Linked DNA regions of Myxococcus guangdongensis. The protein of the gene in region 2 interacts with the protein of the main gene of each other region in a pairwise test. Links are inferred from orthologs where the notes say so. Each region holds a gene or a part of one and is shown on either strand. Other genes may lie near its edges.

Region 1 (3,194 bases), on a different replicon or contig from region 2:
TCGCGTCCCCACGCCTGCGTGGGCATCCGCGCCGGTCGCATCGCGTACGTGGGCGCGGAGGCGGAGCTGCCAGCTGGCAGCGTGGGCGCGGGCACCGAGGTGCTCGACGCGAAAGGCGGCTTCGTGGGCCCCGCCTTCGTGGACCCGCACACGCACCTGGTCTTCGCCGGTGAGCGCTCCGCGGAGTTCGACCTGCGCAACCAGGGCGCCACGTACCTGGAGATCGCCAAGGCCGGCGGCGGCATCGTCAGCACCGTGCGCGCCACGCGCGCGGCCAGCGAGGAGGAGCTGGTGCGGCTGGCGCTGCCTCGCGTGCAGCGGCTGCTCGCGCAGGGCGTGACGGTGGCCGAGGTGAAGAGCGGCTACGGGCTCGACGTGGAGACCGAGCTGAAGATGCTGCGCGTGGTGCGCAGGCTCAACACGATGACGCCCGTGGAGCTGGTGCCCACGCTGCTGTGCGCGCACGCCATCCCCGCGGAGTACCGCGAGCGCCGCGAGGACTACGTCCGCCTCTGCATCGACGAAATCCTCCCCGCCGTCGCCAACGAGAGCCTGGCGCGCTTCTGCGACGTCTTCGTCGAGGACAGCGCCTTCACCGTCGACGAGGCCCGCCGCATCCTCACCGCCGGCCGCGAGCTGGGAATGCAGCCGCGCCTCCACGCCGACCAGCTCACCGCCTTCGGCGCCTCCGAGCTCGCCGCCGAACTGGGCGCCGCCACCGCCGACCACCTGGAGCAAGTCACCGACGCGGGCCTGCGCGCGCTCGCCGCCGCCAACGTCACCGCGGTGCTCGTGCCCACCTCCACCCTCTTCCTGCGCATGCGCCCCTACGCGCCGGGACGTCGCATCCGCGACGCGGGCCTCAATGTCGCTTTGGGCACCAACGTCAACCCGGGCTCCGCCATGAGTGAAAACACGGCGTTGGCGCTGGGACTCGCGTGTCTCGAGAACGGACTCTCGGCGGCGGAGGCGTATTGGGCCGCGACCCGTGGCGCCGCGTTGTCATTGGGACTGCAACGACAAGGGCGGTTGGCCGTGGGTGATGCAGGCGACCTGGTTTTGTTCAGCTGTGCGTCTTTCCGTCATCTGCCCTACCATTTAGGAATAGGGCACGCGCGCACGGTGGTGAAAGCCGGGCGTGTCGTCGTCCAGCAGGAGCTGAATTCCTGCGGGTGAAGCGACGTCGACTGGTGACACGTGCGTCGCACGGGAGTGTTGGAGAACTTCCCGTCGGGGCCGGCCGTTATAAGTACCAACTGCAGCCATGTGCCGACTTTTTGGATTCAGATCGTCAGTCCCTTCCGCGGTCCACCCCTCGCTGGTGACGCAGAAGAACTCGCTCCTCATCCAGTCACGCGAGCACAAGGATGGATGGGGAATCGCCGCCTATGGCGCCGAAGCGTCGCCTGTCGTGGCCCACGGTGTGGGCCCCGCGCACAGTGACCCCGACTTCGAGCGTGTCAGCAGCCGTGTGTCCTCACACACGGTGGTGGCGCACATCCGTCTGGCCTCGGTGGGCGCGGTCGAGCTGCGCAACTCCCACCCCTTCCACCACGGCCGCTGGACGTTCGTCCACAACGGGACGTTGAGGGAATTCGCCCGGCATCGCGCCGCGGTGGAGGAGCTCATCTGCCCGACGCTGCGCGTGGGCATCCAGGGCACCACGGACAGCGAGCGGTGCTTCTACCTCTTCCTCACCCGCCTGGCGGCCAGGCATCCCATCGGCCACTCGGTCCCCGTGGAGGGCGTCGCGCGGGCGCTCGCGGAGACGATGGGGCTGGTGGCGGCCATCACGGATGACTCGCAGGCGCAGCAGCGCTCCGCGATGAACTTCCTCGTCACCAACGGCGAGGTGATGGTGGCCTCGCGGCGCAACCGGACGCTCTTCGTGTCCGTGGGCGGCGCGCGGTGCGAGCTGGGCGGCCTCCCCGTCGCGGGCACGCGCCTGGAGCAGCTCATCGTCTCCAGCGAGGCGCTGTGCGGCGGGCCGAACTGGGCGCCCGTGCAGGAGGAGGACGTCATCGGCGTGGACGCCGGGCTCGTCTTCCACCGCTGGCGTGTGCCGGAGCTCGCGGGGGGCGTCATGCCGCCGCCCACGCCCGGCCCCAGCCAGCACGCCGCCTGACGTCAGGGCAGCCAGGTCGTCAGCAGCGTCGAGGCTCGGGCTCCGAAGGCCCGGGCCTCCAGGGTCCGCGAGTCCTGGCCCGCGTGGGCCAACGTGACGCGCAGGTGCTCGCGAGGCGCGGCCTCCGGCACCCGGTCCAACCACTCCACCAGCACCGCTCCCTCGCCGCCCACCAGGTCCATGAAGCCGGTGGCGTAGAGGTCGTCGTAGCCCGTCAGGCGGTACAGGTCCGCGTGGTACAGCGGGATTCGGCCGGAGTACGGGTACACGATGGCGAAGGTGGGGCTGGCCACCTCGGAGCGGGGCACGCGCGCGCCCTCGGCCACGCCGCGCACCAGGTGCGTCTTGCCCGCGCCCAAATCGCCAATCAGCCCCACGAAGTCCCCCGGCTCGAGCAGCTCGCCCAGCCGGACTCCGAGCCGGTGCGTCTCCTCGGGCGAGGCCAGCGTCACGCGCCGCTCCACCGTGTTGGCCTCGCTCATCGCCGCACCTCGCTCGACAACACCGTGTCGCTCATCGCTCCCACCGCAGCCACACCTCGCAGAGCCCCTGCTCGATGAGGTCTCCCGCCACCAGACCCAGCTGCCCGCGTCGCGCGGCGGCCAGGTCCCCGGCGAGGCCATGCGTGTACACCGCCGTCCAGATGGCGTCGGGCAGCGGGAAGGCCTGCGCCAGCAGCGCGCCACACACGCCGGACAACACGTCCCCCGAGCCGCCCGTGGCCATGCCCGGGTTGCCCGTGGTGTTGATGAACACGCGGCCATCCGCGTGCGCGGTGAGCGTGCGGTCGCCCTTGAGCACCACCGTCACGTTGAGCCCGGCCGCGAGTCGACCCACGATGTCCAATCTCTTGGACTGGACCTCCTGGGTCGATTTGGCTGTCAGACGCGCCATCTCGCCCGGGTGCGGCGTGAGGACGACGGGCCCCTTGGCGCGACGGAGCACGGAGAGGTCCTCCGCCACCGCGTTGAGCGCGTCCGCGTCCAGCACCGCGGGGAGCTCCACGCGCGACAGCAGCTCACCGATGAGCCGGCCCGTCTCGGGGCCCCGGGGGATGCCCGGCCCCATC
Region 2 (3,153 bases):
CAGCCGGCTCGTCCCCTCGGGCACCGTGGGCGGACGGATGGCCTTCACCAGCACCCCGGCCTCACGCAGCCTCCGTGCCGCGTCCAGCGCGCGCTCCGGCTCGCCCAGGATGACCGGGAACACCGCGCTGCGAGCCTCCGCGCGCAGCCCCAGGCCCCTCAACCCCTCGGCGAAGCGTCGGATGTTGCGCCACAAACGCTCGCGCAGCTCCACGTCCTTCTCCACCGCGTCCACCGCCACCTCCGCCGCCGCGCACAGCGCCGCCGGCAAGGCCGTGGAGAAGATGAACGGCCGCGCCCGGCTCGTGAGCAGGTCCGCCACCCCGCGCGACGTGGCCACGTAGGCCCCCTGCCCGCCCAGCGACTTGCTCAACGTCCCCATGCGCAGCGCCACCCGCGACTCCAACCCCAGCTCCTCGCACAGGCCCGCGCCCCGAGCGCCGAGCACGCCCGTGGCATGCGCCTCGTCCACCATCAGCGCGGCGCCCTGCGCCTCACACGCCTCCACGATGTCGCGAAGCGGCGCCAGGTCCCCATCCATGGAGAACACCGTGTCCGTGACGACCAGCTTGCGCCGCGCCGTCGTCGACGCGAGCGCGCTCGTGAGCGCCTCCACATCCGCGTGCGGATACACGACGACCTTCGCGCGCGACAGCCTGCACCCGTCCACCAGCGACGCGTGGTTCAGCGCGTCCGAGAACACCGCGTCCCCCGGCCCCACCAGCGCGGGGAGGATGCCCGTGTTCGCCGCGTAGCCGCTGTTGAACAGCAGCACCGCCTCCGCCCGCTCGAACGCCGCGAGCCGCGCCTCCAGCCGGTGATGCGCCAGGGTGTCGCCCACCACCAACCGGCTCGCGCCCGTCCCGACGCCGTAGCGCTCCACCGCGGAGATGGCCGCCGCCCTCACCGCCGAGGACGCCGCGAGCCCCAGGTAGTCATTGGACGAGAAGTTGACGAGCGTCTCGCCCCCCATCGTCACCACCGGCCCCTGCGCCGAATCCAGGGGCTCCAGCCCACGCCGAAGCCCCCGCGCCTGCAGCGCCGACAAGTCCTCGCGCGCCCACTCCGAGGCCACGTCGCGCGTCGAATCACTCACGCGCCACCGCCCTACCGGTCCTGCCGGGGCTCCAGCGGACGGATGCCCGCCTTCTCCAAGAGCGCCATGTCCTGGGTGTACTCGGGGTTGCCCGTGGTCAGCAGCTTCTCGCCGAAGAACAACGAGTTCGCGCCCGCCATCATGCAGAGCAGCTGCGCCTCCTCGTTCATCTGCTGACGCCCCGCGGACAGCCGCACCATCGACTGGGGCATCAGGATGCGCGCGGTGGCGATGGTGCGCACCATGTCCACCGTCTCCACCCGGGGCTGCTCCGCCAGCGGCGTGCCCTCCACGGCCACCAGCGCGTTGATGGGCACCGACTCCGGGTGGTGGTCCTGGTTGGCCAGCGTGCGCAGCAGGTTGCAGCGATCATCCACGGACTCGCCCAGGCCGATGATGCCGCCGCAGCACACGGAGATGCCCGCGTCCCGCACCCGGCCCAGCGTGCGGAGCCGATCTTCGTACAGCCGCGTGGAGATGATGTCGCCGTAGTGCTCCGGCGAGGTGTCCAGGTTGTGGTTGTACGCGGACAGCCCCGCGTCCTTCAGGCGCCTGGCCTGGCTGTCCGTCAGCATGCCGAGCGTGGCGCACGCCTCCATCCCCAACCCGCGCACCCCGCGCACCATCTCCAGCACGCTGTCGAACTGCGGGCCGTCCTTCACCTCGCGCCACGCGGCCCCCATGCAGAAGCGCGTGGCCCCCGCGGAGCGGGCCTTCTGCGCGGCGGCCAGCACGTCCGGCACCGCCATCAGCTTCTCCGCCTTGACGCCCGTCTTGTAGCGCGCCGCCTGCGGGCAGTACGCGCAGTCCTCCGAGCACCCGCCCGTCTTGATGGACAAGAGCGAGCACAGCTGCACCTTGTTGTCCTGGAACACCGCGCGGTGAACCGTCTGCGCCCGGTGGACCAGGTCCAACAGCGGCAGCGCGTAGACGGCCTTCACCTCGGCCAGCGTCCAATCGTGCCGCACCGCCACTCCCTCCGGAGCGGGCTCGGCGTGGTGGGCGTGGCCATGGAAGGACTCGGTGGCGGCGTCGGACATGGGCTCCTCGAACGGACGTGAGGAGCGCGAACGTGCGCGGGCGCCGGAGACTTGTCAACCACTCAGCGAGAACAGGTTGACGACCCTCCGCCCCGCCCCGAACGGACGACCGGCGCCCGAGGAGAACCCTGGAGCGCCGGCCTTCCACCCTTCATGTCATGCGGGCTGGCGTCAGACGTGGACGCGGCGCCGGCCGGCCAGTCCCACCAGGAACAGGACCAGGAGCGAGCCCAGCACGGAGAACAGCAGGCCGGACGGGTGCAGGTCGAAGACGCGGCCGTCGCTGCGGAAGAGCGAGCCGACGAAGCCACCCACGAAGGAGCCGACGATACCCAAGAGCGTCGTGGCCACCAGCCCCATGGACTGGTTGCCGGGCATCAGGGCCCGAGCGAGAAGACCGGCGAGAAGACCGATGACCAGGAAAGCGATGATCCCCATGACACGACCTCACAGTGAGTGGTGAAGGAGGCGCACGCAGTGGCGCCCATCCGGCTTGTGTGAGGGTCAGCGCCGTTCGCGCCGCCCGTGGGAATGAAGCTGGGTCGCCCCTCCCCAAGGGACAACTCGACGGCATGGGTCTTGACACCAAGCCTGCCTGCCCTCCAGACGTGCCTGCTCGTCCGCCCGTGGCGACGTCAGGGTAGTGCGGTACACACCCGACCCATGGCGAAGGCGAAGACGCACTACACCTGTCAGGCGTGCGGGTACCAGACGGCGAAGTGGCTGGGGAAGTGCCCGGACTGTGGCGCATGGAGCTCGCTGCTCGAGGAAGCCGGGGCGAAGCAGGACGAGAAGCGCCCGGCCTGGGGCGCCTCGGGTGGGGCGGCGAAGCCCATGCTGCTCAAGGATGTCAGCGGTGACGCGGAGGTGCGCCAGCGCACCGGCATCGCGGAGTTCGACCGGGTGCTGGGCGGCGGCGTGGTGGCGGGCTCCGTCGTCCTCCTGGGCGGCGACCCCGGCATCGGCAAGTCCACGCTGCTGCTCGCGGCGCTGGACAAGCTCGCGCGCCAGGGCGCGG

The links.
Region 1: the proteins of bioB (region 2) and LXT21_RS41285 interact in binary tests that used the Escherichia coli proteins (3 or more experiments, as listed by UniProt). The link is inferred for Myxococcus guangdongensis from one-to-one orthologs.

What each region holds. Positions count from the first base shown.
Region 1 is NZ_JAJVKW010000022.1:75,727-78,920, reverse strand. What follows is about bases 312-3,194. They hold LXT21_RS41285 (class II glutamine amidotransferase), read left to right. Parts: upstream 312-1,264; coding sequence 1,265-2,125; downstream 2,126-3,194. Other genes in these bases: LXT21_RS41275 (NAD(P)H-hydrate dehydratase), read right to left, coding at 2,639-3,194; tsaE (tRNA (adenosine(37)-N6)-threonylcarbamoyltransferase complex ATPase subunit type 1 TsaE), read right to left, coding at 2,128-2,607; hutI (imidazolonepropionase), read left to right, coding at 312-1,176. In the rest of the region: more of hutI, read left to right, coding at 1-311.
Region 2 is NZ_JAJVKW010000002.1:325,986-329,138, forward strand. What follows is about bases 122-2,963. They hold bioB (biotin synthase BioB), read right to left. Parts: upstream 2,136-2,963; coding sequence 1,107-2,135; downstream 122-1,106. Other genes in these bases: bioF (8-amino-7-oxononanoate synthase), read right to left, coding at 122-1,095; LXT21_RS06180 (GlsB/YeaQ/YmgE family stress response membrane protein), read right to left, coding at 2,307-2,573; radA (DNA repair protein RadA), read left to right, coding at 2,799-2,963. Outside these bases: more of bioF, read right to left, coding at 1-121; more of radA, read left to right, coding at 2,964-3,153. UniProt on the Escherichia coli protein: Catalyzes the conversion of dethiobiotin (DTB) to biotin by the insertion of a sulfur atom into dethiobiotin via a radical-based mechanism.